3 regions of the Microbacterium sp. LMI1-1-1.1 genome follow, and region 2 is predicted to be linked to each of the others. Evidence: predicted binding sites of a transcription regulator. Region 2 holds the regulator's gene; each other region holds the start of a gene.
What was found. Region 2 encodes LexA, which represses DNA repair genes until DNA is damaged. Its sites were predicted from a motif close to TCGAACANNTGTTCGA; they were not measured.

Region 1 (9,800 bases), on a different contig from region 2:
TGCGGTGAGCGGGGCGGCGGCATCCCTCCGTCCGTCATCCGCCGCGCTGCCGCTCGCGGGAAGGCGGGCCGTCGTCACCGGCGCCGGAGGCGGGATCGGGCTCGCCTGCGCGCGGGCGCTCGCCGAGCGCGGTGCCGACCTGCTGCTGGTGGGGCGCGAATCGGTGCATCGCGGGGCGGACGAGCTGCGGGCGGAAGGGCATCGGGTCTCGACGGTCGCCTGCGACCTCTCGGATCTCGCGGCGACGTCGACCGTCGGGGCGGAGCTCGCGGCGGGGGAACCGATCGACATCTTGATCAACAACGCGGGGATCATCCACCGGGAGCCCGCGGTCGATCACGCGCCGGACGCGTGGGGCCGCGTTCTCGACGTCGACCTCAACGCCGTCTGGCTGCTCACCCAGGCCGTCGGGCGCGGGATGGTCGACAGGCGCTACGGCCGGATCGTGACGATCGCGTCCCTTCTGTCGTTCCAAGGGGGGATCAACGTGGTGTCGTACGCCGCGAGCAAGCATGCCGTCGTCGGCATGACGAAGGCGCTCGCGAACGAGTGGGGCGCCGCGGGGGTCACCGTCAACGCGATCGCCCCCGGGTACGTGCGCACGGACAACACCACCGCCCTGCGCGAGGACGCCTCCCGCGAGCGCGAGATCCGCGGTCGCATCCCCGCCGGTCGGTGGGCCGATGCCGCCGACATCGCCGGTCCGACCGCGTTCCTCTGCGGCCCGGATGCGGCCTACGTCAACGGCCACGTGCTGGTGGTCGATGGGGGGTGGCTCGCCCGCTGATCGAGGGCTTGGGGCGCGAGATCACACGGTCCGGGCCGGCGCGAACGTGTGCTCTCGCGCCGAACGTGCGACCTCGACGAGAGACGTCTTCAGCCGCGGAACGTCACGCCCCACTGGGCCTCGAACACGTCGCCGGGCGCGAGGGTGCGCAGGTCGACGCCGGAGGCGAAGGCGTTGGCCGGCGCCGTCATCGGCTCGATCGCGACCGCGAGCGGGTGCTCCGGGAAGCGGTCCGTCGTGAACACCTGCGCCCAGCCGAAGGAGCGGTCCTGCCACAGCTCGACAGCGCGCCCGTCCGGCGCCGTCAGGGTGTGGCGGGCGAAGCCGGTGGCATCCCGATCCAGACCTCGGTACGCGTTGTCGAGCGAGACGTCGCCGAGCCGGCGACCACCGCGGAGATCGGCGTCGCCGTCGACCGGCACCTCGTCGACGGGGATGTTGCGGTCGTCCATCACGAGAGTGGTGGTGCCCGTCGAACGGACGGTGAGATCGGCGGTCGGGACGCCCCCGATCTGAAGGTACGGATGGATGCCGAGGGCGAACGGCGCCGTCCGGGCACCGACGTTCTCGACGCGATGCGCGACGCGGAGTCCTTCCGGCTGCAGCTCGTACGTGACGCGGGTGCGCAGGTGGAAGGGGTACCCGGTCTGCGGGACGACGTCGGCGCCGAGGGTGATGTACTCCTCGGTCGCCTCGACGGGCGTGTAGGCGCCGAAGCGCAGCAGGCCGTGACTGGCGTTGCCGAACTTCGGCTCGCTGATCGCCAGCTGCTGGTCGGTGCCGTCGAAGGTGTACCGGCCGTCGCGGATGCGGTTCGGCCACGGCACGAGCACCACGCCGCAGGCGGCGGGGGTGGGCGCGTCGTCCGGGTATGGCGGAACGAGCTCGACGCCGTCGACGACGAGGGAGCGCAGCGCGGCGCCGACCTGGGTGACCTCGACGGAGGAGCGGGGTCCGCGCAGTCGGAAGCGCTGGCCGGTGGGATCGGCGGTCATGAGGTGGCCTTCCGGGTACGGGGCGGACGCTGCAGCCAGGGGCGCAGCAGGCGGGTGACCCACGGCAGGACGGCGTAGGTCATGATCGGGGTGAGCAGCAGGGTCGTCGCCAGGACGCGCAGCACCAGCGGGACCTCGGCGAAGCCGGGCACGAATCCGAGCAGGAACGAGGCCAGCAGGTTCGTCGGGAAGAAGCCGACCCAGATCGTCACGGCCTGCTTCCACCGCGGCGGCGCGACCGGAACGGGCTGCTGGATCGGAGAGGTGGCGGCATCCGTCCGTTCGAGGACCGAGCCGAAGGCCGCGTCGAACCAGCCCTCGATGCCGGTGCGGCGTTCCACGCGTTCCTCGCGCGCGAACGGCCGGCCCGATTCGAGCCACCAGCTGCGCTGAGACGACGTCTCCCACCCCTCCAGGGTGGTGAGGTCGGAGAAGCGGTACAGCATGTACCAGAGGTCGCTGTCCTCGCCCGCGCGCACCCATCCCGAGCCGAGGAAGCCCGGGAAAGCGGTCGCGAGGTCGGTGCCGGCCTGCATCCAGGAGGTCGCTTCGGCGGTGCGCGTCGGGTCGATGCGCCGCTCGATCGCCACCGTGATGGGGTGGGCGTCGGTGTCTGCCATGCGTCTATCTTCCGTCAGGCCCCGCGCCTGGCGGTGGGGGTGCCGGGGTGGGGGTGGGGCGTGTCCCACTTTGTGCAGCTTCGGGGCGGGGAAGCTGCACATAGGGGGACATGGATGCCATTCCCAGGCGAGGGCTGTAGCGTTGTTCGGTCGGCTCTGGACACCGCGCGTGAGGCGCGGATGGGTTTGTGAGTCCAAGGGGCCGATGGACAGGACGCGATCGCGGCCTCGACCATCTCTAGTGAATGGCCCCCGGCCGACGGATGTCCGGGTTTCGCACCGCTGCGCGCGGTGCCGCTGTCTCGCGCGAAACAGAACCCAGAAGGACATCGTCATGCCCAAGAACAAGAAGCCGGCCGGCGGCCGCGCCGCCAAGAACTTCGAGCCGCGCTACGGCGCGAAGACCTCGTTCCAGGACCGCAAGCGTCGCCCCGACGCCGAGGCCTCCGACAAGCCCGGCAGCAAGAGCCCCAACCACCGCGGCTACCGCCCCGCCGCCGAGGCCACGCCCGAGAAGCGCCGTTGGAGCGCGTCGGACCGTGCCGGTCGCGACGAGGCCCGCAGCATCCGCACGTCGGCTCGCGACGACCGCTTCGGCCGTCCGGATCGGGATGCCACGGCCGGACGCCGCGACGACCGCCCCGCCCGTTCCTACGACGACCGTCCGGCTCGGTCCTTCGACCGCAGCGAGCGCCCCGCGCGTTCGTTCGACCGTCCCGCGCGGTCCTTCGATCGCGATGAGCGTCCCCGTCGCGACGCCGGTGAGCGTCCGGCTCGGTCGTTCGATCGCAACGACCGCCCGGCGCGTTCGTTCGACGAGCGTCCCGCTCGGTCGTTCGGCGACCGTCCGGCTCGTTCGTTCGATCGCAACGACCGTCCGGCTCGTTCGTTCGACCGGAACGACCGTCCGGCCCGCTCGTTCGACCGCGATGAGCGTCCCCGTCGCGACGCCGCTGACCGCCCGGCCCGTTCCTTCGACCGGAACGACCGTCCGGCGCGTTCGTTCGACCGCAACGACCGTCCCGCGCGCTCGTTCGACCGGAACGACCGTCCCGCGCGTTCGTTCGACCGCGATGAGCGTCCCCGTCGGGACGCCGCCGACCGCCCGGCTCGCTCCTTCGACCGGACCGACCGTCCGGCGCGCTCGTTCGACCGCAACGACCGTCCGGCGCGTTCGTTCGACCGGAACGACCGTCCGGCCCGCTCGTTCGACCGCGACGAGCGTCCCCGCCGCGACGCGGGTGACCGTCCCGCGCGTTCGTTCGACGACCGCCCGCGCCGGAACGACGGCCCGAGCCGCAGCGATTGGAACGCCTCCCCGAAGCGTTCCGCCGAGCACGAGCAGCGCGTCGACGTCGTTCACGAGCGCCTGCAGGCCGAGGCCGTCGACGCCGCGACCGTGACCGGTGCCGGCTTCGCCGAGCTGGGTCTGGGCGACAACATCGTCCGCGCGCTCGCGGGCCTCGGTGCCGCGAGCCCCTTCCCGATCCAGGCGGCGACCGTCGCGCCGATCCTCGAGGGCCGCGACGTCCTCGCCCGCGGCCGCACCGGCTCGGGCAAGACGATCGCCTTCGGTGCCCCGCTCGTCGAGAGCATCCTCCGCGCCCAGGCCGGCCAGCGTCGCGAGTTCGGTCGTTCTCCCAAGGCGCTGATCCTCGCCCCCACGCGCGAGCTCGCCCTGCAGATCGACCGCACCGTCCAGGTCATCGCGCGCAGCGTCGGCCTGTTCACCACGCAGATCTACGGCGGCGTGCCGCAGGCCCGCCAGGTGGGTGCGCTGAAGAAGGGCGTCGACATCATCATCGGCACCCCCGGCCGCATCGAGGACCTGCTCAACCAGGGCAAGCTCGACCTCTCGGAGGTGCAGGTGGCCGTTCTCGACGAGGCGGACCACATGTGCGAGCTCGGCTTCCTCGAGCCCGTGCAGCGCATCCTCCGCGCGACCGCCAAGGGCAGCCAGAAGCTGCTGTTCTCGGCCACGCTCGACCGTGAGGTCGCGGCCCTCGTCGACGAGTTCCTCGTCGAGCCCGCCGTCTACGAGGTCGCCGGGGAGGACCAGGACTCGAGCACCATCGAGCACCGCGTCCTCGTCATCGAGCACCGCGACAAGGCGCAGATCCTCGACTCGCTCGTCGACCGCGAAGGCAAGACGCTCGTCTTCGCCCGCACGCGTGCCTACGCCGAGATGCTCGCCGAGCAGTTCGACGACGCCGGCATCGCCGCGGTCGCCCTGCACGGTGACCTCAACCAGCAGAAGCGCACGCGCAACCTCGAGAAGCTCACCTCGGGCCGCGTGAACGTGCTCGTGGCCACGGATGTCGCCGCCCGTGGCATCCACGTCGACGACATCGACCTCGTGATCCAGGCCGACGCTCCCGACGAGTACAAGACGTACCTGCACCGTTCCGGCCGTACCGGTCGTGCGGGGCGCAGCGGCACCGTGGTCACCTTGATCACCCGCCAGCGTCGTCGCCGCATGACCGAGCTGCTCGATCGTGCCGAGATCGAGGCGCCGTTCGAGGAGACCAACCTCGGCGACGACGTGCTCGAGGAGCTCTCGGGCCGTCAGCTGAGCGACGTCACCGCGTAAGCACCCCTGTCGAGACCCCCGTCGCTGCTGCGGCGGGGGTCTCGTGCGTTCAGAAGAGGGTGGGCTCGCTCGCCGGTACGACGCGGGGGCGGATGGATGCCGCCACCCCGGTCGTCCGCACCGGACCCAGGCCGCGACGGTCGGGCGTGGGCTGTTCGCGCGACGCGAGTCCGGGCTGCGGGCGGCCGCGGGGGTGGTCGTCCTCGTCCCAGCCGTCGAGGCGGTGCATCCGCAGCAGCGGGCGCATCCGCCTGCCGAGCCACGTGCGATACGCCTTCGGCGCCTGCGTCGAGACGCCGGGGTACAGGCCGCGGTACGACGACACGAGGTGCGGGTGCTCTCGTTCGAGCCATTGCAGGAACCACTGCTTGGCGCCGGGACGCAGATGCAGGGCGCCGTAGACCACGCGCGCCGCGCCGGCTGCGCGGATGCGGGCGAGGGCGTCGTCGAGCGCCGGGATCGAGTCGGTCAGGTGCGGCAGGATCGGCATGAGGAACACCGTCACCCGGAACCCGGCCGCGGCGGCGGCGCGCACGGTCTCGAGCCGGGCGTCGGCGCTGGGGGTGCCGGGCTCGATCGAGTGCTGCAGGGCGTCGTCGAAGACCGCGATCGACATCGCGAGCGAGACGCGCACCTGCTGCGCCGCGTCCGTCAGGAGCGGCAGATCGCGACGCAGCAGCGTGCCCTTGGTCAGGATCGAGAACGGGGTGCCGTTGTCGGTGAGCGCGCCGATGATCTGCGGCATGAGCTTGTAGCGGCCTTCGGCGCGCTGGTACGGGTCGGTGTTCGTGCCGAGCATGACGGGCTCGCGCGCCCACGAACCCCGGCGGAGCTCTCCCCGCAGCACCTCGGCCACGTTCACCTTCACGACGATCTGCGAGTCGAAGTCCGCCCCGTAGTCGAGGTCGAGGTACTCGTGCGTCTTCCGAGCGAAGCAGTAGGAACATGCATGCGTGCAGCCCCGGTAGGGGTTCACCGTCCAGTCGAACGGCATCGCCGAGACGCCGGGCACCCGGTTGAGCGCGCTCTTGGCGAGGACCTCGTGGAACGTCATGCCCGCGAACTCGGGGGTCGTGACCGAGCGGACGAGGCCGTCCATGCGCTCCATGCCGGGAAGCGCAGATGTGTCGTCCACGCCCAGCTGCTGCCCTTGCCATCTCATCGCTCCAGGGGAACATAGATTCGAGTGTGACGCAACCGTGCGGGCCGCTTTTTCGAAGGGTGGCTGGAGTCGCCGCCGCCCAGCGTCACCGGGGACAATGGAGGGGATGACGTCGCCCGATCCGCAGACCTCCCCTCGCCGCGCCGCGCGCGCGGAGGCCGAGCGTCGCGCCACCGCGGCGATCTCCCTCCCGCCGGCGGCGGCGGCATCCCTCCCGTCCTCCCGATCGGCGTCGACCGCGGCATCGCCGAGCCCCGTCGCCGGGCCGCCGACCGCGTCACCGCGGGACGCGACCGCCGTCACACGACGCCAGTTGCGGGCGGCATCCCCGTCCGTCGTCCCCCGCCGTCGCCGGCTGTCCGTCGTGGCCGCCGTCGTCGCCGTCGCCGCCGCCGGGGGGATCGCGATCGGCGCCGCCTCCGCGAACGGGGGAGGGGATGCCGTCGACCTCGCCCTCGACCAGGCCCCTGCCGCCGTGATGAACACGGTGCCGAGCGAGGGGCTCCCCGTGCCGTCGGTCCAGGCCGTCCCGGCGACCGCCTCGCCGTGCGACGACCCGGCGTTCACCGACGCGCTCGCCGCGGGCGACGACGGGGGCGCCATCGCCGCGGCCGGGGGCGGGGAGTCCTTCCGCCGTGCCGTCGCCACCGGGCTGGCCCCGTGCGTGTCGCTGAGCGACCCGACCCGCGAGTGGGCCGTCGTGAACAAGCAGCGCCCGTACGACCCCATCGACTGGCGGCCGGGCGACCTCGTGGCGCCCGCCGGGATGCGCGCCCTCGAAGACACCGCCATGCGCACCGCTGCGGCCGAGGCGCTGACGGCCCTGGCGAGCGCCGCGCGGGACGCCGGCGCGGGGGAGATCGCCTACCTGAGCGCGTTCCGGTCGTACACGACCCAGCAGTCCACGTACGCCGCCCGCGTGTCGGTGGGCGGTGTGGCGCAGGCCGACCTGGAGAGCGCACGCCCCGGGTTCAGCGAGCACCAGTCGGGTCTCGCGGTCGACATCGTGCCGTGCAGCGGCTCGTGCGGCACCCTCGACGACGTGGCCGGGTCGCCGCAGGGCGCGTGGGTGCGCGAGCACGCCTGGGAGTACGGGTACATCACGCGCTACGTCGAGGGGCGCACCGACGTCACCGGCTACGAGCCCGAGGCGTGGCATCTGCGGTACATCGGCCCGGAGCTCGCCGCCGCGTACCACGACGGCGGCTACACGACGCTCGAGGAGTTCTTCGGGCTGCCAGCGGCGCCGAGCTACTGACACTCGACCACACCCGTCGGGCGAAGCGGGATCATCCGCTCGGCGGACCGGCTTCACCCTCTCAGCCGACGCGCGCGCACGCGCCTGATTGAGAGCCTCGAATCATGACGCTCTCCGCTTTCCTCAACCGCTCCCGCCCCGGTGCCGCCGTCGCCGGGCTCGCCGCCATCTTCCTCACCACCGCGGGGTGCGCCCTCGTCAACGATGTCGCCTACGGCATGAAGCAGACCACCCACGCCAACCCGGTCGAGCTCGCGCAGGAGAGGGGCACGACCCTCGACTGGATGCCGTCCGACGCACGCAGCATCTCCCGGGTGGCATCCACGCGGGAGGACGGCGTGGAGTCGATCCTGTTCACCAGCGCCACCGCTCCGACGGGCTGCACCGAGACGGAACGCGTGAGCGCGCCGACCATGTCCATCGACGATGCGCCGGACGTCTACGACGTCGACGAGGTGTTCGTCTGCGGCCGGTGGGCGGTCGCCGCCGGCCCCGGCGACGCGTACGTCGCCTGGACCCCCGCCGCCGAGGCCTCCTGACGCGCTTCCACCGGCCGGTCCCTGGTGACCGTGTCCCACTTTGTGCAGCTTGGAGGGCTGCCGGCTGCACATAGTGGGACATGCCTCCGCGAGCGTCGCCGCTCACCGGCCGGTCCCCTGGTGAGCGTGTCCCACTTTGTGCGGTTCGGAGGGCTGCCGGCTGCACATAGTGGGACATCCCCCAGGCCCGGCTGCACATAGTGGGACATGCCGTCGGAGCAACGCCGGCTCACCCCAGGCCGTCGAACCGGCAGGAGGCGTCAGCCGGTGCCGGCGCTGCAGGTCTGCTGCGCCGCGCTCGACCCGGTGATGGACGTCGGCAGGGCGACCTTGCCGGTGCGGGGATCGACCTCGCCGGCCTCGACGACGGGCTCCTCCGCGGACGGGTCGTCGGTCGGCACCGGCGCTTCGCTCGGGTCGGTGCCCGGCACCGGGTCGGGTACGACCTCGACCACGCCCGCATCGGCGCCGACCTCGCCGGTGACCTCGATCGGCTGGTTCGCGGCGAGGGCGTCCCACAGCACCTGCGCGGCGTCCTCGTCGGGCTCGACCCGGTTCGCGTTGAAGCTGGCGGGGACGCTCGGGTACTGCACGAAGACGATGTCCTCGAACGGCACGTCCCGGACGGCGAGCGCGATCTGCACGAGCGTCATCGGGTTGGTCAGCGTCTCGGTGGGCGTGACGCTCCGCAGGCCCGTCGAGGCCAGACGGTAGAGCTTGCCCGCGTCCGTGAGCACCTCCTCGCTCACGAGGGTGCGGGCCAGGCGCGACATGTACTGCTGCTGGTTGCTGACGCGGGCGAGGTCGCTGCCGCCCACCCCGTACCGGGTGCGCAGGAACTGCAGCGCCTCGACGCCCTGGATGGTGCGCGGACCCGCGGGCCAGTCGATGCCGGTGTTCCGGTCGACCATCGGGTTGGCGAGGCAGACCTCGACGCCGCCGATGGCGGAGGTGACGTCGATGACGCCGCCGAAGGTCACCATGGCGCCGAAGGGGATCTGCTGTCCGCTCATGTCCGACACGGCGGTCATGACGCACGACAGACCGCCGATCGAGTACAGCTCGTTGATCTGCGTGAACCCGCCGTCCCAGCGGCCGCCGTCGGTGCGCGCGCACCCGGGGGCGGTGAACATGAGGTCGCGCGGGAAGGAGACGACGGTCACCCGGCGCGGTTCCTCGGAGATGTGGAGGAGGATCGTCACGTCGTTCAGCTGCGTGTCCGAGTCGGCGCCGTCGCAGCGGTCGCCCAGCAGCTCCTTCAGATCGTCCTCGCACTCGTCGATGCCGACGACGAGGAGATTGACGCCGCCCTCGATCTCGCCGATGTCGGGCGGCACCGCGATCGGGTTCTCGACCGCGACCGCCTCCCGGGTGAAGCTCGCGGTGAGGTCGTATGCCGCGTACGCGACGGTCGACAGGGTCGCCACCACGACGACCACCACCCCGACCGCGACGAGCTTCATCAGCTGTGAGAACGGGTGCGGCGAGCGCAGGCGCGCATGCTGAGCCACGGTGCGACGTCGCCGTGCCATGGCGCCTCCTCGGGTTTCGTCGCAGTCTAGGGCGGCGCGGGCGTGTGCCGAGAACGACGGGCCGTGCGTCAACCGGCCAGGCCGGCCAGCGCCAGGATCTCCACCGAGATCACCCAGAAGGCGAGGACGAACACGACGTCCCGCCGGCGGACGGGGACGAGGTGCCGCTCGGTGCGGTCCCGGTGCGCGCCGAAGGCGCGCGCGTCCATCGCGAGCGCCACGCGCTCGGCGTGCCGGATGGCGCCCGCCAGGAGCGGCACGACGTAGCCGGCGGCGCGCAGCGGGCCGCGTGTGCCGCGGACGCGATGGGCTTGGCG
Region 2 (9,800 bases):
TGGTGCTCGAAGCCGGCGGGCTCACCGGTGTGGACGAGGTAGGGACGGCCGCTGATGTCGACGACCGCCTGCGCCAGCGCCTCGTCGAGGGGCACGAGCGCATCGCCGTAGCGGGCGATGCCGGACTTGTCGCCGAGCGCCTGACGGATCGCCTGGCCGAGCACGATGGAGACGTCCTCCACGGTGTGGTGGGCGTCGATGTGGGTGTCGCCGGTCGCCCGGACCCGCAGGTCGGTCAGCGAGTGCTTCGCGAACGCGGTCAGCATGTGGTCGAAGAACGGCACGCTCGTCGAGATCTCGCTGTGGCCACGGCCGTCCAGGTCGAGCTCGAGCTCGACGTGGGACTCGCTGGTCTCACGCGAGATCGAGGCGGAACGGGGCGAGGCGGAGCCGGTCATGCCCGCGATCCTACCGAGGCCAGCGCGTCCAGGAACGCGGTGGTCTCGTCCGCCATACCGGCGGTGACGCGCAGGTGGTGCGGGATGCCGACGTCGCGGATGAGCACACCGCGGTCGTACAGGCCCTTCCACGTCGCGGCCGGATCGTCGACTCCGCCGAAGAGGACGAAATTGGTCCACGACTCGTGCGCGACGTAGCCCAGGGCCGACACGGTCGCGGAGATCCGGTCGCGCTGCGCGACGATCTCATCGACCATCGACAGCATCGTCTCGGCGTGCGCGAGAGCGGCGGTGGCGGCCGCCTGCGTCAGAGCGGACAGGTGATAGGGCAGCCGAACGAGGCGGAGCGCGTCGACGACCGCCGGGTCCGCGGCGAGATAGCCCACGCGCGCCCCGGCGAAGGCGAACGCCTTGCTCATGGTGCGCGAGACGACCAGACGCGGGCGGTCCGGGAGGAGCGACACGGCGGACGGCTCGTCGCGCGGGGCGAACTCCTCGTACGCCTCGTCCACGATGACGATGCCGTCGGTCGCGGCGTACACCGCTTCGACGACGTCGAGACGCAGCGGCGTTCCCGTGGGGTTGTTCGGCGCGCAGAGGAAGACGATGTCGGGCCGCTCGCGGTCGACCTGCTCCGCCGCCGACTCCGCGGTGAGGGAGAAGTCGTGCTCGCGCGTCCCGGCGATCCAGGTGGCGCCGGTCGAGCGGGTGAGCAGCGGGTACATCGAGTAAGTCGGCGCGAACCCCATGGCCGTCCGCCCGGGACCGCCGAACGCCTGCAACAGGTGCTGGAGGACCTCGTTCGAGCCGTTCGCCGCCCAGATCTGCTCACGGTCGAGGCCGTGCCCGAGGTAGTCCGCGAACGACTCGCGCAGCGCGGTGAACTCGCGGTCGGGGTAGCGGTTGACGTCGCGGAGCGCACGGGCGACGGCGTCGAGGATGTCGTCGGCCACCTCGGAGGGCACCGGATGCGTGTTCTCGTTGACGTTGAGGGCCACGGGAAGGGCGGCCTGGGGCGCTCCGTAGGGGGTCATGCCCCGGAGATCGTCGCGAAGGGGGAGGTCGTCGAGCCGAACAGTCACCTCACCCATCGTAGGCGGCGGCGCGGCCGTCAGCGTCGGCGCCCCGCTCAGCGCTGGACGGTGTACTCGGACGGGATCGCGATGCGCTGACCGGCCGACACGACGCCGTTCTCGAGCGCGTTCAGGCGGGTGATCTCCGCGACCACGTCGCGAGGATCGGCGCCCGGGGCCACGTCCTCGGCGATCGACCAGAGGGTCTCGCCGCTCATGACAGTGACCTCGGTGAACGAGCCCGCCGGTGCGCCGCTGTCGAGCGAGGCGAGTGCCGCTCCCCCGCCCAGCGCGGCCACCGTCAGCGCGATGAGCACCGGCAGCGCGGCCAGGAAGGCCACGACGCGGCGACCGCGGACGGTCAGGCGCAGGCGGGTGGTCGGTGCGGGGGCGGCGATGCTGGTCATGGTGTGCTCCTTGAGGGGGAGAGATTCGCACCCCGCCCTCGGCCGGGAGGACGGTGGTGCGAATCTGTATTCCGAATCTATCTTCGATACAGTTCGAGTGTCAACACCGCTTCGCTCGGAATCCAATCGAACGCGACACGCGCGCGGTCCACAGGATTCGCCTCTCTGAGCGGATACGGTTTCGACACGGAGACCTCACCACGAACCTCCGACATTCGAATTTCCGCCGCATGCCCCGTGCGGCGCGAGGGGAGCAGACGATGACCGACGCGACGACCGCGGGCGGGCGCGACAGGCCGCAGACCCGTCGGCGCAAGAACCTCAGCGACAAGCAGCTGGCGATCCTCGAGGTCATCCAGCGCTCGATCGCGCGGTACGGCTACCCGCCGAGCATGCGCGAGATCGGCGACGCCGTGGGGCTGAAGTCGCTGTCGAGCGTCACCCACCAGCTCAACCAGCTCGAGCTCAGCGGATACCTCCGCCGCGACCCGGGCAAGACCCGCGCGATGGAGGTGCTGATCGACCTCCCCGGCGCCGCCGCCGAGAACCCCGCCGACACCGCGCCCGCCCTCGGCGACGCCGCCCTCGTGCCGCTCGTCGGGCGCATCGCCGCCGGCGTGCCCATCACGGCCGACCAGCAGGTCGAGGAGATCTTCCCCCTCCCCCGCCAGCTCGTGGGCAAGGGCGAGCTGTTCATGCTCAAGGTGTCCGGCGACTCGATGATCGACGCCGCCATCTGCGACGGCGACTGGGTCGTCGTCCGCTCGCAGGCCACCGCCGAGAACGGCGAGATCGTCGCCGCCATGCTCGACGGCGAGGCCACCGTCAAGACGTTCCGCCGCCGCGACGGCCACACGTGGCTGCTCCCCCGCAACTCGGCGTTCGAGCCGATCCTCGGCGACGAGGCCGTGGTGCTCGGACGCGTGGTGGCGGTGCTGCGCGCGGTCTGACCGCGAGCCGACACGACAGAGGGCCGGATGCCGCCGGGAGGGGTGGCATCCGGCCCTTCGTCATGTCGCCGGGCGCGCGGAATCGGAGGACGGCCGCGGAATCGGACCAGACGCGGCCCCCGGTCCGAATCCGGCGCCGTCATCCGACGGCGCGCCCCGCGCTTTTCGTAGGCTGGGCCGATGGACACGCTCCCCTACGGTTCCTGGCCCTCCCCCGTCACCGCCGAGGCGGTCTCGCGCGCGACGCCGCGCGTGGACGGCGCACGACTCGTCGGCGACGAGGTGTGGTGGGGCGAGTCGGTCCCCGCCGAGGGCGGCCGCGTGGCCGTCAAGCGCCGCCGGGCCGACGGCGTCGTCGACACGATCCTCCCCGCCCCCGCGAACGCACGGTCCTCGGTACACGAGTACGGCGGCGGCGCCTGGACCGCCTCCGACGACGGAGAGCTGTTCTACGTCGAGAAGACCGACCAGCGGGTGTACGGGCTCCGCCCCGGTGCGGAGGCGCGTCCGCTCACGCCGGCGTCCGACACGGACCGCCACGGCGGCCTGACGTGGCAGCACGGCGCCCTGCTCGCGGTGCGCGAGCGGCACGGCGACGGGCGCGTGCCCGACCGGGCGATCGTCCGCATCCCCACCGACGGCTCCGGCGCGGAGGACGCCGACGCGGTCGCGACGCTCGCCGCGGGCAGCACCTTCCTCGCGCAGCCCGCCCTGTCGCCCGACGGCTCCCGTCTCGCGTGGATCGCGTGGGACCATCCCGACATGCCGTGGGATGCCACGCGCCTGCGCGTCGCGGACCTCTCGACGGGCGAGGTGCGCGACCTCGCCGGCGGCGAGCGTCGCGCTCCCCTGCAGCCGGTGTGGCTGGCCGACGACGAGCTGCTCTACGCCGACGACCCGGACGGGCGCTGGAACCTCGTCCGGCACCGTCTCGACGGCGCGCCGCAGCCGGTGGCGCCCGCGGACGCCGACACCGGCGGCGGACTCTGGGTGCTCGGCACGCGGTGGTTCGATGCGACGGCCGACGGCCGCATCGTGGCCGTGCGCACGAACGGCGCCGACGACGTCGTCGAGATCGCCCCCAGCGGCATCCGTCCCCTCCCTCTGCCCGTGGTCGCGGGGGCCGCCGTCGAGCACGCCCGCGACGCCCGCGTGCTGGTGTCGGGGGCGGACGCGCACGGACGGTCCGGCCTGTGGCTGATCGACCTCGACGCCCCGGAGTCCGTCCTGCCGGTGGCCGGCGGCGACGCCGCCTGGGGGGACGAATGGATGCCGCCCGCCCGCGCCCTCGTCACCGAGGGGCCGCACGGCCCGGTGCACGCGTTCGCCTACGCGCCGACGAACCCGGGCGTCGTCGCCCCCGCCGACGAGCGCCCGCCCTACGTGGTCCTCGTCCACGGCGGCCCCACCTCGCACGTGGGACCCGCGCCGTCCGCGAAGACCGCCTTCTTCACCAGCCGCGGCATCGGCGTGCTCGACGTCAACTACGGCGGGTCCACCGGGTACGGCCGCGCCTACCGGGACCGCCTCAAGGGCCAGTGGGGCGTGGTCGACGTGGACGACGTCGCCGTCGCCGCATCGGCCCTGTCGGAGGCCGGACTGGCCGACCCCGGCCGCATCGCCATCGCGGGCGGCTCCGCGGGCGGGTGGACGGTGCTGGCCGCGGTGACCACCACCGACGTCTTCGCCGCCGGGATCTCGCGCTACGGCGTGGGTGACGCCCGCGCCCTCGCCGAGGACACGCACGACTTCGAGGCGCGCTACCTCGACGGGCTCATCGGTCCGCTGCCCGCCGCGGAGGACGTCTACCTCGAGCGCTCCCCGCTGAGCCACCCGGAGCGGTTCCGTGTCCCGCTCCTCATCCTGCAGGGGTCCGAGGACCGGGTCGTCCCGCCGTCGCAGGCGGAGGCCATCCGGGACGCCCTCGTCGCCCACGGCGTGCCGCACGCGTACGTGCTCTACGAGGGCGAGGGGCACGGGTTCCGCCGCGCGGAGACCGTGGTCGACTCGCTGCAGCGCGAGCTCGCCTTCCTCGGCGCCGTCTTCGGCTTCGCGACGCCCGGCGTGCCGGCTCTCGTCCTCGACTGATCCCGGATGCCACGGACCCCCGCCGATGCGTGATCGACGGGGGTCCGTGGTCTCGGGTCAGGCCGCGAAGGGCTCCAGCTCCGCCGCGAGGCGGGCGCCCACGTGGGCGTGGAGGAAGGTGCCCTGCTCGCGGTGCTCCTGCGCCACGATGAGGCCGGTCTCGTGCACCGCGGAGACGAGGTCGCCGCGGTCGTAGGGCACGACCGCCTGCACCTCGACCGCGGGGAGCGGCAGGGCCTCCTCGACGGCCGCGCGCAGCTCGTCGATGCCCTCGCCGGTGCGCGACGACACGAACAGCGCCTGCGGCGCGAGTCCGCGCAGCACGAGCCGGTCGTCGGGGGCGAGCAGGTCGGCCTTGTTGAACACGACGATCTCGTGGCCGAAGTCCGCGTCCACGTCGCCCATCACGTCACGCACCGTCGACAGCTGCGCCGCCGGGTCCGGGTGCGACGCGTCCACCACGTGCAGGATGACGTCGGCGCCGCCGACCTCCTCCAGCGTGGAGCGGAACGCCTCGACGAGCTGGTGCGGCAGATTGCGCACGAACCCGACGGTGTCGGTCAGCGTGTACACGCGGCCGTCGCTCGTCTCGGAGCGCCGGACGGTGGCATCCAGGGTCGCGAACAAGGCGTTCTCGACGAGCACGCCCGCACTGGTCAGCCGGTTCAGCAGACTCGACTTGCCGGCGTTGGTGTACCCGGCGATCGCGACGGACGGGATCGTGTGGCGCTTGCGCTCGGCGCGCTTGGCCTCGCGAGCGGGCGCGAAGTCGCGCAGCTGCTTGCGCAGGAGCGCCATCTTCGTGCGGATGCGACGACGATCGAGCTCGATCTTCGTCTCACCCGGTCCGCGCGAGCCCATGCCCGCACCGCCCGCGCCGACCTGTCCACCGGCCTGACGCGACATCGAGTCACCCCATCCGCGCAGTCGCGGAAGGAGGTACTCGAGCTGGGCGAGCTCGACCTGCGCCTTGCCCTCGCGGCTCTTCGCGTGCTGGCTGAAGATGTCGAGGATCACCGTGGTGCGGTCGATGACCTTCACCTTGACGACATCCTCCAGCGCGCGGCGCTGGCTGGGCGCGAGCTCAGTGTCGGCGATGACGGTGTCGGCGCCGACGGCCGCGACGATGTCGCGCAGCTCCTGGGCCTTGCCGCGGCCGACGTACGTCGCCGGATCGGGGTGCGGACGGCGCTGGAGGACGCCGTCGAGCACCCGTGCACCGGCCGTCTCGGCCAGGGCGGACAGCTCGCGCAGCGAGTTCTCGGCATCCGTCTGCTCCCCCTGCGGGTGGACGCCGACGAGCACGACGTTCTCCAGGCGAAGCTGGCGGTACTCGACCTCGGTGACGTCCTCGAGCTCCGTGGACAGCCCCGGGACGCGGCGCAGCGCCGCGCGCTCCTCGCGATCCCACTGGTCGCCGTCGGTCTCGCCGCCGTACGCGGTGGTGGCATCCTGGAGCGCCTGGGCAGCACCGAAGACCCGGACCCCGCGATGCGCATCGGCGCGCGAGAGCACGCGGTCCACCGGGTCCACCGGCGACGCGTCCGTGCTCAGGGGTGTGGTCTGATCGGTCATGTGTTCCTTTCGTCCGCGGGCGTCCCGCGGCATGTTGGCACTTTAGCTCCCCCGGCATCCGGGGTCGCCGTCGGCTACGCTTTCGGCATGGGGAGCGACCACTACTTCAGCGCGTCGCCGTCGAGTCCCGAACAGCTCCGCCGTCTGCGCGTCGCCCTCGCCGGGCGCGACCTCGAGGTCACCACCGCCGGCGGCGTCTTCAGTCCGGATCGTCTGGATGCCGGGACGTCGGTGCTGCTGGCGAACACACCTCCCCCGCCCGCCGGTGGAGACCTGCTCGACCTGGGATGCGGGTGGGGTCCGATCTCACTGACGCTGGCGATGGACGCACCGCACGCCACCGTCTGGGCCGTCGACGTCAATGAGAGGGCGCTGGACCTCGTGAGGCGCAACGCGGAGCGTCACGGCCTCGAGAACATCAACGCCGTCCGGCCCGAGGATGTTCCCGACGACGTCGTCTTCCGCACGATCCGGTCCAACCCGCCGATCCGCGTGGGCAAGAACGAGCTGCACGGCATGCTCGAGCACTGGATCCCCCGGCTCGCGGAGCGCTCCGACGGCTGGTTCGTCGTCCAGCGGAACCTGGGGTCGGACTCGCTGCAGCGATGGCTCGCGACGACGTTCCCCGACGGCTTCGGCGTCACGCGGGCCGCGACCGGCCGCGGCTACCGCGTCCTGCGCGTGCGCCGCCACGGCTCGCCGCCGAGCGGGCCGATCGACGTCGTGTCCTGAGCCTCAGGCGAGGGCGACCTCGCCGGTGAAGACGAGGGATGCCGGACCGGAGAGGTAGACGCGACCCTCCGACACGCGCACGCCGAGCGTGCCGCCGGGGGTGTCGACGATCCAGGAGTCCGGGGCGGCCGAGCCCGCCCAGTGCCGGACGGCCAGCGCCGCGGCGGCGACGCCGGTGCCGCAGCTGAGGGTCTCGCCGACGCCGCGCTCGAACACCCGCAGGCTGATCGCACCGACGCCCTCGCGGACGAGGGGGTCGGCCGGGACGACGAACTCGACGTTCGCGCCGTGGCGGGGAGCCGGGTCGAGGACCGGCTGGAAGGTGAGGTCGAGGCCGTCGAGCTCCGCCTCGGACGACAGTGCGACGACGACGTGCGGGTTGCCGACGTCCACGCCCACGCCGGGACGGGCGACGGGGAGTCCCTTCGCACGGACGAGGGTCTCCTCGGCCTCGATCGCGAACGGTCCCAGGTCGACCTCGTAGCCGCGCTCGCTCCGGGTGAGCGTCTTGATGCCGGCGCGGGTGCCGATACGGAGGCCGCCGTCCAGCGAGGCGAGTCCGGTGTCGCTGAGGTAGCGGGCGAAGACGCGGGTGCCGTTGCCGCACATCTCGGCCGCGGAGCCGTCGGCGTTGCGGTAGTCCATGAACCATTCGGCGCCGGCCGCGGCGGCATCCGCCCCCTCCGCGATCGCCGTGGAGCGCACCACGCGGAGCAGGCCGTCCCCGCCGATGCCGAAGTGGCGGTCGCAGAGGGCCGCGACCTGGCCGTCGGCGAGGTCGAGCTCGCCGTCCGGGTCCGCGATCACCACGAAGTCGTTGCCCGTGCCGTGGCCCTTGGTGAACGCGAGAGTCGCCATGCCCTCCAGTCTAGGCAGGACCGCCGAGGGCGCTCACGCGAGGGCGGGCGGTCCGCCGGGACCGTCGACGATGAGCCGACGGCCCGTCGCCCAGATCTCGAACGGCTCGTACCCGAGCGCGTCGTAGAAGCCGCGGGCGCCGGCGTTGTCGGGGCGCACCATGAGCTGCACCTTGGGGCAGCCCATCGCCTCGAGCAGCCGCTCCGCCTCCGCGACGAGGCGGCGACCGATGCCCTGCCCGCGGTGCGACTCCGCGGCGGCCAGGTAATACAGCCATCCGCGGTGCCCGTCGTACCCGGCCATGACGCTGCCGACGACGGCATCGCGATCGACGGCGACGAGGAACAGCTCCGGCTGCACGATGAGCTTCCGTCGGATGTCGGCGCGGGGGTCGTTCCAGGGCCGGGTCAGCCCCGCCTCCTCCCACAGCGCCACCACGGCGTCCTCGTCGGCGGCCGCGAAGGCCCGGATCTCGACGGTCATCGCGTCTCTCCCTCCGCGGATGCCAGGTCGACGGCATCCACTCTCCGCGCATCGACCCAGCGGGCCCAGGCATACCGCCGGAACCACGACACCTGACGGCGCGCGTACCGCCGGGTGAGCGCCTGCGTCTCGGCCACGGCCTCGTCGCGCGTGAGGTCGCCGCGCAGCTGACCGAGGGCCTGCGCGTACCCGATGGCCCGGCTGGCCGTCACGCCCCGCTCGAGCCCCTGGGCGCGCAGCTGCGCGACCTCCTCGAGAAGGCCGTCCGCCCACATCCGCTCGACCCTCGCGTCGAGCAGCGGGACGAGCTCCTCGCGGTCGATCGCGGTCGCCACGATGGTCGTCTCCGGATGCCAGAGCGACGGCGCCGCGGGAAGCGCACCGCCGTGCGTCTCGCCGCCCTGCGCCAGGACTTCGAGCGCGCGGACGACGCGGCGGCCGTTGCGGGGGTCGATGCGTTCCGCGGCGGCCGGGTCGGCCTCACGGAGCCGTGCGAAGAGAAGGCCCGCGCCGTGCTGCTCGAGCTCGGCCTCGAGCTCGGCGCGCAGCCTCTCGTCGCGAGGCGGGAAACGGAAGTCCCACAGCACGCTGGACACGTACAGTCCCGAGCCGCCGACGAGGATCGCGTCGGCGCCGCGGCTGTGGATCCCGGCGATCGTCGAGCGCGCCTCGTCCTGGTACCAGGCGACGGCGGCCTCGTCGGTCACGTCGAGCGCGTCGAAGAGGTGGTGCGGGATGCCGCGCCGTCCGGCATCCAGGATCTTCGCGGTCCCGATGTCCATTCCGCGGTACAGCTGCATCGCGTCGGCGTTCACGACCTCGGCCGCGCGGCCCCGCTCCGCCAGCGCCTCGGCCAGGTCGAGGGAGAGACCGGTCTTGCCGGTCCCCGTGGCACCGACGACGGCCCAGAGGCGCGGGGCGCTGGTCCGTTCCGTGGCCGCGGCCGCGACCACCGTCAGACGCCGACGCGCAGCGTGGGCAGGCCGAGGGAGACCGCGCGCGGCGCCCCCGCCTCTCCCGCCGGCGCCGGGACACCGCAGGACTCCGCCTGCGAGCGGTCCCAGGCGTCACCCGCGCGCGTCCGACGGATGCGCAGCGGCGCACCGTCCGGGGCGTCGGCGAGGAGGTGGAAGGGAGCGGCGTGCGTGACCGTGACCGACACGACGTCGCCGGGACGCGGCAGCGGCGAGCCCGCCGGGACCTCGAAGTGCACGAGACGGTTGTCCTCCGCGCGCC
Region 3 (9,800 bases), on a different contig from region 2:
GCGTCAGCGGGGCTGAAATACGGCACCCAGGGACTGTCGGGGTCGGGGGTGAGCCAGAGCACCTGCCCCGGCTGGATCGTGCGTACGTGATTCATCATGCCGAGGGTGGGGTACGCGCAGAGCCGTTCCGCGATCACAGCCTCGACGTCGCCCGGCTCGACGGTATAGGTCACGGGGGTGCCCTCCTCATCGAATGCCACCTCGCCCTGTGCGAACTCCCGCGGGCCGAGATCCCGGAGTGTCCCTCGCCGTTCCATGTACAGGCCCCCGCCGGAGCCGTAGACCTCTGACATGCCGGAGCAGGTTTCCGATTCGGCCGATTGTGTCGTCGGGGTGGCACCGGTGACCGGCTCGGCGACAGCCGTGGGAGTGGATGCCTCGGACGTCTCGCCTTCCACCGTCGCTATAGCGGTGCATCCGGCCGACACTGCGGCCGTCACGGCGAGGACGGCGAGCAAAGAGGTGCGCTGGGGTGTGCCGGACATGACGCCATACTGACAGACCCGCAACTTCAGAACTGGGATCGCCCGTGCCGTCCCGACGACCCGCGTCGCCAGATCGGCGGCGGCTCCGTGAGCGGGGTGCTGCGGATGTCGTGCGGGATCGCCCACCCTGGAAAGTGAAAAGCCCCGGCGTGAACCGGGGCTGATCTGGGCTTCCTGTAGCGGGAGCGGGGCTTGAACCCGCGACCTCACGATTATGAGTCGTGCGCTCTCACCAACTGAGCTACCCCGCCGCACGGCATCCAGTACTGGATGCTTCGAGCCCCGAGTCAGGATTGAACTGACGACCCCTTCCTTACCATGGAAGTGCTCTGCCACTGAGCTATCGGGGCGTTACCGGATCGCTCCGGGCAACTAGAAGAGGCTATCAGAAACAGCCCCTTCGGACGAATCGGTTCAGCCTCCGGCGTGTGCGCGGAGCCATTCGATCGGGTCGACCGGCGTGGTGCCGTTCTGAAGGATCTCGAAGTGCGTGTGAGCGCCGAACGAGCGGCCGGTGTTGCCGGTGCGGCCGAGGAACTGGCCAACCGTGACCTTCTCGCCCGGGGAGACCTGCAGCGAACCGTAGAGCATGTGTCCGTAGCGGCTCGAGACGAGCTGCCCGTCGATCTCGTGGTCGATGAGGACGGTGACGCCGAAGGCGCCGCCCGACTCGGTCGCGATGCGCACGGTGCCGTCGGCGATCGCCTGGATCGGCGACCCCTCGCCGGGCACGAAGTCGGCGCCCTCGTGCATGCGGCCGTCGCGCATGCCGAAGCCGTAGGTGATGGGCACGCCGACCGCGAAGGGCCACTGGATGGCCGCGGTCGGGTCGTTGACGTAGAAGTTCGAGAAGTTGGTGATGCCCGACTCGGCCGCCATCTCGCGGTAGCTGGAGGCGGTGTAGCCGTCCGACCGCTCGACCGCGTCGATGTGCGCTTCGGCGGGGGCGACATAGGCCTGGATGCCGCTGCCTCCCGCGACGTCGCCGGCGGCGAGCGTCGTGGTGGCCGGGGCGACCGCGGCGACGTCGGCCACGCTCTCGGTCCCGCTCGCCGACGCGAGGGCGCTGACGGGCATCGTCATGCCGACGGTCAGGAGTCCGACGACGCCCATGACGCCGACGGAGAACGACGCGGCGGCGACGCGACGTGCGGCGCTGCGGCGACGGATGCCGTCGAAGGGAAGTCCCTCGGTGACCCGCCGCTCGGGCTCGGCCAGGGCCTGCGCGGCGACCTGGATGGGGGTCTCGCCGGTGAAGGCGAAGAGGCGGGCGGCCGCCTCGAACTCGTCCTCGACGGTCTCGTCGGCGTCGCGGGCGCTGTCGGCTGCCGCGCGAACGGGCTCGTCGGCCGACGCGATGGGCGTCGCGGCGAGGACGGGGGTCTCACGCTCCTCCCCCGCGGTGGGCGTCGCCGGAGCGATTGCGCGACGACGGCTGCGGCGCGTGACCGGCAGCGTGATCGGCGAGGTGGGGAGGGCGATGGGAGTGGTCGCGGTCGAGGCGTCCGCGCTCTGCATGATGACGGCGACGTCGCCGTCGGTCGAGCGGCGCTCGTCGACGACCGTCACGGCCAGGGCGTCCGCGGTGAGCTCCGGCAGGTCCGCGATCGCGGGGGTCTCGTCGTGGACGGGGCCGGCCTCGAGGGCCAGGGCCGGCGCGGCGCCGCTCTCGAGGGCGGGCGTGTTCGACGGGGCGGCCGGCGTGGACGCAGCGGTCGGCTTCGTGCGGCGACGGCGGGCCGGAAGGGTCGGCTGGATCGTGGCGGCGAGGACGGTCTCGACGACCGCGGCGGCCACCTGCTCGACCATGGCGGGCTGCGGGGCGGCGTCGGCGTCGACCGGTGCCGGATCGAGGGGGGCGGCGTCGGCCGCCTCGTCGACGGCGACGGCCGGGGCCAGGACCGCGGTCGGCGCCGGGGTCTCGGAGGAGTCGGTGTCGACCGTGACGGTCGCGCGGCGGCGCATCTCGGCCCGCGTGAGGTGCGGGTGGGACGCGGGCGCGGAAGTGGGTCGACTGGATCGCCGTGTACGGGCGGGCTCAGTCTCGGGGGCTTCTGACGGCAACGCGCGGGGGCTCTCGTGTCGTGTCGCAGCAGCGACGGCTTCGGGCTTTCGGGGCTTCTGGCCAGCTTCGCCGTTCGGGCAGCGAAGATAACGATCGGGTAAACACATTACCCCGGACGGTCTGGGAAAGCCATGTGCGGCGGCGAATCCGTCCGCGGAGTCCGGGATCGGTGAGCGGTATCAGTAGTCCAGAACCGCCTCCAGCACCGGGAAGAACTCCGCTCCTGCGGCGATCACCATGCCGCGTCCGGGCCGTCCGCCCGGCGCGCCGCCGAGGGTTCCGCCGGCCTCCGCGACCAGCAGGGCACCCGCCGCGTGGTCCCACGGATGGGTGCCGCGCTCGTAATAGGCGTCCATCCTTCCGGCCGCGACGGAGGCGAGGTCGAGGGATGCCGCGCCGATGCGCCGGACGTCACGAGCGATCGGCATGACCCGCGACAGCTGCTCGAGAGCGGGCGCATGGGTGGCCGGGTCGTAGCCGAAGCCGGTGGCGATGAGACCGCCGGCCGGACCGACCTCGGACACCGCCAGACGCTGGCCGCCCAGCCACGCGCCGCCGCCGCGCGACGCGCGGAAGAGCTCCCCGGTGACCGGGTTGAACACCACGCCGGCCAGGGCCGTCCACGAGGCGGTGTCCGGCGGACCCTCGACCGCCGCGATGCTCACGGCCCACGCGGGGATGCCGTAGGCGTAATTGACGGTGCCGTCGATCGGGTCGACGACCCAGGTGATGCCGGTCTCGCCCTCCTCCGCGCCGGACTCCTCGCCGAAGAACCCGTCGCCCGGTCGCTCGCGGGCCAGCTCGGCGCGGATGTACGCCTCCACCTCGCGATCGGCGGCGGTGACGATGTCGGCCGCCGCGGACTTGGTCGCGGCGACGGTCACCCCCTCCTGCCGGCGTCGGTGGGCGAGCGCCCCGGCGTCGCGCGCGATGCGCGTGGCGATGTCGAGCAGGTCCGCAGCGAGGGTCATGGCGTCCACGCTACTGCGCGCGAGCCGGACAACCCGGGCCGGGAGAAGAACACGCAGCAGAGTCAGCCTGTGGAGGAGTGAACGTCCCGAGCGCAAGGGCGGTGGCATCCATTCTTCCGTCGACGGCGCTTCGCTAGCGTGGGCGCATGAGTCTCGCCGACACCACCCGCTACGACGTCGTCATCGTGGGAGGCGGGCACAACGCGCTCGTCGCCGCCGCCTATCTGGCCCGTGCGGGGCGGAGCGTGGTCGTCCTGGAACGCCTGGACGCCGTGGGCGGCGCGGCCGTCTCGGAACGGCCCTGGCGCGGCGTCGACGCGCGCGTCTCGCGGTACTCCTACCTCGTGAGCCTCCTGCCGCCGCGGATCGTCGCCGATCTCGGGCTCCGGATCGACCTGCGCCGGCGGCGCTACTCGTCCTACACCCCCGACCCGGCGGACCCGTCGCGCGGTGTGCTCATCGACACGAGGGATGCCGCGGCGACCGAGGACTCGTTCACGCGGACGTTCGGCGACGCCGACGAGGCCGCGCGATACCGAGCCTTCAACGAACGTCTCGCGAAGCTGGCGCGGGCCGTGTTCCCCACGATGACCGAGCCGCTGCCGACGGCGGACGAGCTGCGGGAGCGGGTCGGGGACGACGAGCTGTGGACGGCACTGACGGAGCGCCCGCTCGGCGATCTGCTGCGGTCGTCGCTCGAGACCGACCTCGTACGCGGCGTGGCTCTGACGGACGGGCTGATCGGCACCTTCGCGGCATCCGATGATCCGTCCCTCGCGCAGAACCGGTGCTTCCTCTATCACGTGGTCGGCGGGGACTGGAACGTTCCCGTCGGCGGCATGGGGGCCGTGACGGCCGAGCTCGAGCGCGCCGCACGGGAGGCGGGCGCGGAGATCCTCACGGGCGTCGAGGTGATCTCCGTCACGCCGGACGGCGAGGTCCACGGGGTGACCGACCGGCCCGTCTCGTTCCGGGGAGCGCTGGTGCTCAGCGGCGTCGGACCGGCGGTGCTGGCCGACCTGCTCACGGCGGGCGGGACGTCGGTCGCCGCGCCCCCGGAGCCGGAGGGGTCGCAGATCAAGGTCAACATGCTCCTGTCGCGGCTGCCGCGCCTGAAGGACGCCGCGGTGTCGGCCGAGGCCGCGTTCTCGGGGACGCTGCACGTCAACGAGTCCCTCACGCAGCTGGACTCCGCCTTCATCGCCGCGACCGGCGGGATGCTGCCCGACCCGCTGCCGATAGAGGTGTACTGCCACTCGCTGACCGACCCCTCCATCCTCGGACCGGAGCTGCGCGAGAGCGGCGCCCAGACGCTGACCCTGTTCGGGCTGCACGTGCCCCACCGGCTCATCGCGGACGAGGACCCGGTCGCGGCGGGCGCACGGCTGCTCGCGGCGGCGCAGCACTCGCTGGAGTCCGTGCTCGACGAGCCGCTGCGCGACTGCATCATGCGGACGCCCGAGGGCACTCTGTGCATCGAGGCGAAGACGACGAGCGACCTCGAGCGCGCGTTGAACCTGACCGGCGGCGACATCTTCCACGGCGGCCTGTCGTGGCCGTGGTCGGAGGGGCGGGCGACGCGTCCGGCGGCCCGGTGGGGCGTGGAGACGGCGCACGCCCGCATCCTCCTCTGCGGGTCGGGTGCGCGGCGCGGCGGCGCCGTGAGCGGCATCGGCGGGCAGAACGCCGCGATGGCGGCGCTGGAGATCCTCGGGGAGTAGGGCGCGGGATGTCCCGTTCGCGGGTTGTTCGGTTCGCGGGTTGTTCGGTTCGCCGGCTGTCGCGGGTTGTTCGGTTCGCGGGTGGCCGGGGTGGCCGGGGCGGGGTGCCGCGGATCGGATGCCGTCGGGGCGGGGCTCGAGGGAGGGATGCCACGGGGCGGGGCTCGAGGGAGGGATGCCGATAGGGGCAGTTCCACCGCCGGGTGAATTCCTTCTCGGGGCCGGGTGAAGAGACTGTCAGACCCTCGAACATCCTTTCTGCCGTTGACGCATGGCCGCATCTTCCTCTCCCCCGCCGCCGGCAGACGCCGACGCCTTCATCGACGACCGGTTCGCCGACGAGCAGGCGGAGCTGCGCGCGCTCGTCGCGGGCATCCGCGACGACACCATGGCCATCGCCCGGCTGTCCGCGTCGCTCATCCGAAGACGCGCCGCCGTCATGAGGATCGCCCTCGCCCGCATGGAGCGTTCGGGCTCACGTCTCTCTCTGGAGCGCGAGCTCCCGGTGCGGTCGGTCGCGCTCGAGATCGGCGTGGCCACGCGCACGCACGATCTCACCGTGCAGAAGGAGCTGTCCGACGCCCACACGCTGACCGAGAAGTTCGCCGCCACGGTGGGGGCTCTCGAGGACGGCCGGATCACTCCGCGACACGCCGCCGCAATCCTCGAGACCGGCATCGTGCTCGACGACCCGGCCGCACGTGCGGGGTGGGAGACGGTCGTCCTGGTCCGCGCCGAGCGCGACTCCCCCGGTCGTGTCCGGGCCTACGGCCGCGAACTGGCCGAGAGCGTGCAGCCGGAAGGCATGACGGCTCGACACCTGCGCGCCGCCGCGCAGCGCGGGGTGAGCGTGCGCGACCTCGCCGACGGGATGGCGGAGCTGAGCGTCATCCTGCCCGCGACCGTGGCCTACGGGATCCGGGATCGTCTGCGACGCCAGGCCGCGGCCATCCGGGCTGCCGTGACGGCCCCGGACACGAGCGGAGACTCGGCGACCGCCGGGGACGGCGGGTCGTCGAGTGCGGAGGACCCAGGATCGATGCCTGACGGGATCGACGGATCAGCGACCGCCGGGAACCGAGAACCGTCTCTCGCCTCGATGGGAGGGTCAGAGGCCGCCGGGACGGAAGGGACACCTGCCGGGAACGACGAGGGCAGCGTCGCGGACGAGCGGACGCTCGCGCAGATCGGCGCGGACGTCCTCGCCGATCTGCTCCTGACCGCCGCTCCTTCCCACGACCCGACGACGGAGGACTCCTGTCCGGGCGGGCTCGGCGCCGTGCGCGCCCAGGTGCAGATCACGGTGCCCGTGCTCACGCTGCTGGGCCGCACGGACGGCGGCGCCATCGTCGACAACACCTGCCCGATCGACCCTGCGACGGCGCGACGGCTGGCGGCCGGGGCTCCCGGCTGGGACCGCGTGCTGTGCGATCCGGTGACGGGGACGGTGCTTGAGGTGGACCGATACACCCCGACCTCCGCCCAACGACGGTTCCTCGCCGCTCGCGACCGGCACTGCCGCGCGCCGGGATGCCGTGCGCCGATCGCGCGCTGCCAGCTGGACCACAACCGCGAGGCCCAGGACGGCGGCCCCACGCACCTGCGGAACCTCTGCCACCTCTGCGTCCGCCATCACGTCCTGAAGACTGAGGAGCCGTGGACGATCCAGCAGAACGCCGACGGCAGCCTGCTGTTCCACAGCCCGCTCGGCCAGCAGACCCGGGAGAGCCCTCCCCCGCGCGTCATGTTCCGTCCGACGGGCGATCCCCCGCCCTTCTGAGGCCCGAAGCCCGAGGCCCGAAGCCCCGAAGCCCGAGGCCCGAAGCCCCGAAGCCCGAGGCCCGAAGCCCGAAGCCCGAGGCGCAGGCCCGACGCCCCAGGCCCGTCGCTCGAACCCGAACCCGAACCCCCCGGCCCGAGCCCGCAGCCCGCCCCCCCCTCAGCTTTCACATCCCCGCTCGGTCAGCTGCGCGCCTGCGCCCGGCGCCGCACGACCTCGATGATCTCCGCGACACCTGCCGTCAGCTCCACCGTCGTGGGCGCCGCATAGCCGAAGACGAGACCGGCCGGAACATGCGTGGAGGAAGGCGAGACGGCGTACGACGACATCCCCGCGACCTGGATGCCGCGCTCCCCCAGCTCGGCCACGATCTCGCGTTCGTCGCGCGGCGTCGCCCAACGCAGAAGCGCGAAAGCGTGGAGCCCGCCGTCCATCGCCGTGAGGCTGATCTCGGGCACATCCGCGAAAGCCTCGAGCAGCAGCGCTCGCCGGTGTCGGTAGTCCCGGCGACGGCGGGCGGTGTGCCGCGCGAGTGCGCCCGTGGCGAGGTATCGGGCCATGGCATCCATCTGTACGACGGACACGGGCAGGTCCAGGTCCTCGCGCGCGGCCACCAGGCGATCACGGATGCCGCCCGACGCCACCAGCCACCCGCACCGCAGCGCCGGCGTGAGCACCTTCGACAGACTCCCGACCAGGACCACCCGGGCGGGGTCGATGAGATGCAGCGGCGGGAGGGGCGCACGTCCGTGCGGGAATTCGCTGTCGTAGTCGTCCTCGATCACGACGGCGCCCGACCGTTCCGCCCACGCCAGCAGACGGGCGCGCTCGGGGCCGCTCAGACGGCTCCCCAGCGGGTAGTGGTGCTGAGGAGTGACGACGACGGCATCCAGGTTCGCCTGTGCCTCGAGAGCGTCGAGGTCCAGGCCCGTGTCCGAACGGACCGGGATGCCGACGACCTCGGCCCCGAGACGGCGGAGAATCCTCGGCACCCTCCGATACCCGGGATCCTCCACGCCGACGCGCAGCCGAGCCCCGGCCTTCCGCGGCACGGCGGAGAACGTCAGCAGCAGCGCATCACTGGTGCCGGCGGTCACGATCACGTCGCCGGGCGCGACGTCTATTCCCCGGGTCCGCCCGAGATGCGCCGCGATCTCCTCCCGGAGGTGCGGTGTCCCCAGAACCGAAGAGGGCGCCACGTCCGCGGGCACCGGAGCGGCCGCCGCCCGTCGCCACGCGGACCGCCACGACGCGTCGGGAAGACCGCGCGTGCTGGGCCGTCCCGGGCGGAGGTCGCGGGTGTCCGTCGGACCGAGGCCGTCCGCTCCCCCGTCCCCCGGCGTCGACCACTCCCGTGGCACGCCGTCGGCGACGACCCCGCCGCCCCCGCGCGTCACATCCGCGACGACGGTGCCCCCGCCCACTCGCGAGAGCAGATATCCCTCTCCGAGAAGGGTCTCGTAGGCGGCGACGACCGTGCCGCGCGCCACCCCCAGGTCCGCGGCGAGGGAGCGCGTCGACGGCACCGTCTCCCCACCGGCGACCCGCCCCGTGACAATGGCTGAACGAAGTCCGGCGGCGATCTGCTGGTGCAGAGGAGACGGGGAGGAGCGGTTCACCAGCCCGAGCGAGATCACGCTCCATCCTGACACAGTGGTCCACCCGAATGAGCCGAATCCGGACTACCCACTGGTCCACACGGGCGGCTGTACTCGACGCATGACCGAACTCCCCCTCACCTCGCTCACTCGTGTCCGGCGGGGCGCCCGCCATCAGCGCACCGACCGCGCAGCGCTGTATGACGTCCTCGACGGGGCGCTCTCCGGAACGTTGGCGGTCGTCCGAGACGACCGTCCGATCGTGCTCCCGGTGGGCATCGCCCGCGACGACGACTCCGTGCTGTTCCACGGCTCGACGGGGAGCGACTTCTTCCGCCGAATCGCCGACGGGGCTCCCGTCTGCCTGACGGTCACCCACCTGCTCGGCCTCAAGTACGCCCGCTCCCTCTTCGACAGTTCCATGCGCTACCGCTGCGCCGTCGTCCACGGCACCGCCGCCGCGGTCGGAGCCGCGGAGAAGGAGGACGCCTTGTCCCGTCTGTCCGAACACCTCATGCCGGGACGCGAGGCCGACGTCCGTCCGATGACGGCTCGGGAGATCGCGGCGACGATGGTCCTCCGCCTCCCCCTGGACCAGGCGAGCGTGAAGGACAACGTCGGCTCCCTCGCCGAGGTGGACGGGGACGGCGAGGACCGGACCGTGTGGGCGGGCATGCTCCCCCTGCGGACGGTCGCCGGGGACCCCGTCACCGCGCCGCAGACGGTCTCCGGGACTCCCGTGCCGGAGTCGGTGCGCCGAGCCGCCGCCCGGATCGCGGACCTCGGCACAGCCTGACAACTCCGCCCGAGGAGCGGCCGCCCGACACAGCGGAGCGGCCCCCCGGATCACCGAGGGGCCGCTCGCGCTCCCCCGTCGACGGGGGCAGACCGATGCCCGGGCTCAGCCGACGAGAGCCGGCACGACGTAGCGCCGCGGCGTCCCGAACCGATGCGCGGTGACCGAGACCGCCTGCTCGTGCAGGAACGGGAGCAGCTCCACACGCCCGGCACGCGTGACATCGCCGGCGTAGACGGCGACCGACGGCGACCCGCCCGTCGCCTCGGCGAGAGCCGCGACCGACCCGCCCAGCAGACGCACACGGCCCCCGGTCCGCGCGAGACGCGCGGCGCGACGCGCCCAGCTCTCGCCGTCCTCGACCACTCCGCGGACGCCCGCGCC

Region 1: a site for LexA is predicted at 6,163-6,178, ahead of MRBLMI1_RS09935 (Rv2578c family radical SAM protein). Genes of this name have one in related genera too.
Region 3: a site for LexA is predicted at 5,488-5,503, ahead of MRBLMI1_RS12490 (HNH endonuclease signature motif containing protein). Genes of this name have one in related genera too.

The regions. Positions count from the first base shown of each region.
Region 1 is NZ_JBFPNN010000008.1:45,787-55,586, forward strand. Features, by position in the region: gene kduI (5-dehydro-4-deoxy-D-glucuronate isomerase) at 1-8, shown strand, start outside; gene MRBLMI1_RS09915 (SDR family oxidoreductase) at 5-787, shown strand; gene MRBLMI1_RS09920 (aldose 1-epimerase family protein) at 877-1,782, opposite strand; gene MRBLMI1_RS09925 (antibiotic biosynthesis monooxygenase) at 1,779-2,402, opposite strand; gene MRBLMI1_RS09930 (DEAD/DEAH box helicase) at 2,737-4,992, shown strand; gene MRBLMI1_RS09935 (Rv2578c family radical SAM protein) at 5,042-6,154, opposite strand; gene MRBLMI1_RS09940 (M15 family metallopeptidase) at 6,261-7,412, shown strand; gene MRBLMI1_RS09945 (hypothetical protein) at 7,517-7,951, shown strand; gene MRBLMI1_RS09950 (LCP family protein) at 8,212-9,483, opposite strand; gene MRBLMI1_RS09955 (energy-coupling factor transporter transmembrane component T) at 9,552-9,800, opposite strand, start outside.
Region 2 is NZ_JBFPNN010000007.1:791,673-801,472, reverse strand. Features, by position in the region: gene hisB (imidazoleglycerol-phosphate dehydratase HisB) at 1-398, opposite strand, end outside; gene MRBLMI1_RS09565 (histidinol-phosphate transaminase) at 395-1,489, opposite strand; gene MRBLMI1_RS09560 (LysM peptidoglycan-binding domain-containing protein) at 1,528-1,878, opposite strand; gene lexA (transcriptional repressor LexA) at 2,139-2,828, shown strand; gene MRBLMI1_RS09550 (prolyl oligopeptidase family serine peptidase) at 3,009-4,916, shown strand; gene hflX (GTPase HflX) at 4,974-6,491, opposite strand; gene MRBLMI1_RS09540 (class I SAM-dependent methyltransferase) at 6,579-7,223, shown strand; gene dapF (diaminopimelate epimerase) at 7,227-8,081, opposite strand; gene MRBLMI1_RS09530 (GNAT family acetyltransferase) at 8,115-8,564, opposite strand; gene miaA (tRNA (adenosine(37)-N6)-dimethylallyltransferase MiaA) at 8,561-9,523, opposite strand; gene miaB (tRNA (N6-isopentenyl adenosine(37)-C2)-methylthiotransferase MiaB) at 9,520-9,800, opposite strand, start outside.
Region 3 is NZ_JBFPNN010000008.1:628,312-638,111, reverse strand. Features, by position in the region: gene MRBLMI1_RS12520 (hypothetical protein) at 1-485, opposite strand, end outside; tRNA gene MRBLMI1_RS12515 (tRNA-Met) at 663-736, opposite strand; tRNA gene MRBLMI1_RS12510 (tRNA-Thr) at 764-835, opposite strand; gene MRBLMI1_RS12505 (M23 family metallopeptidase) at 900-2,450, opposite strand; gene MRBLMI1_RS12500 (inositol monophosphatase family protein) at 2,730-3,521, opposite strand; gene MRBLMI1_RS12495 (phytoene desaturase family protein) at 3,668-5,242, shown strand; gene MRBLMI1_RS12490 (HNH endonuclease signature motif containing protein) at 5,514-7,022, shown strand; gene MRBLMI1_RS12485 (PLP-dependent aminotransferase family protein) at 7,205-8,659, opposite strand; gene MRBLMI1_RS12480 (pyridoxamine 5'-phosphate oxidase family protein) at 8,742-9,416, shown strand; gene MRBLMI1_RS12475 (bifunctional proline dehydrogenase/L-glutamate gamma-semialdehyde dehydrogenase) at 9,522-9,800, opposite strand, start outside.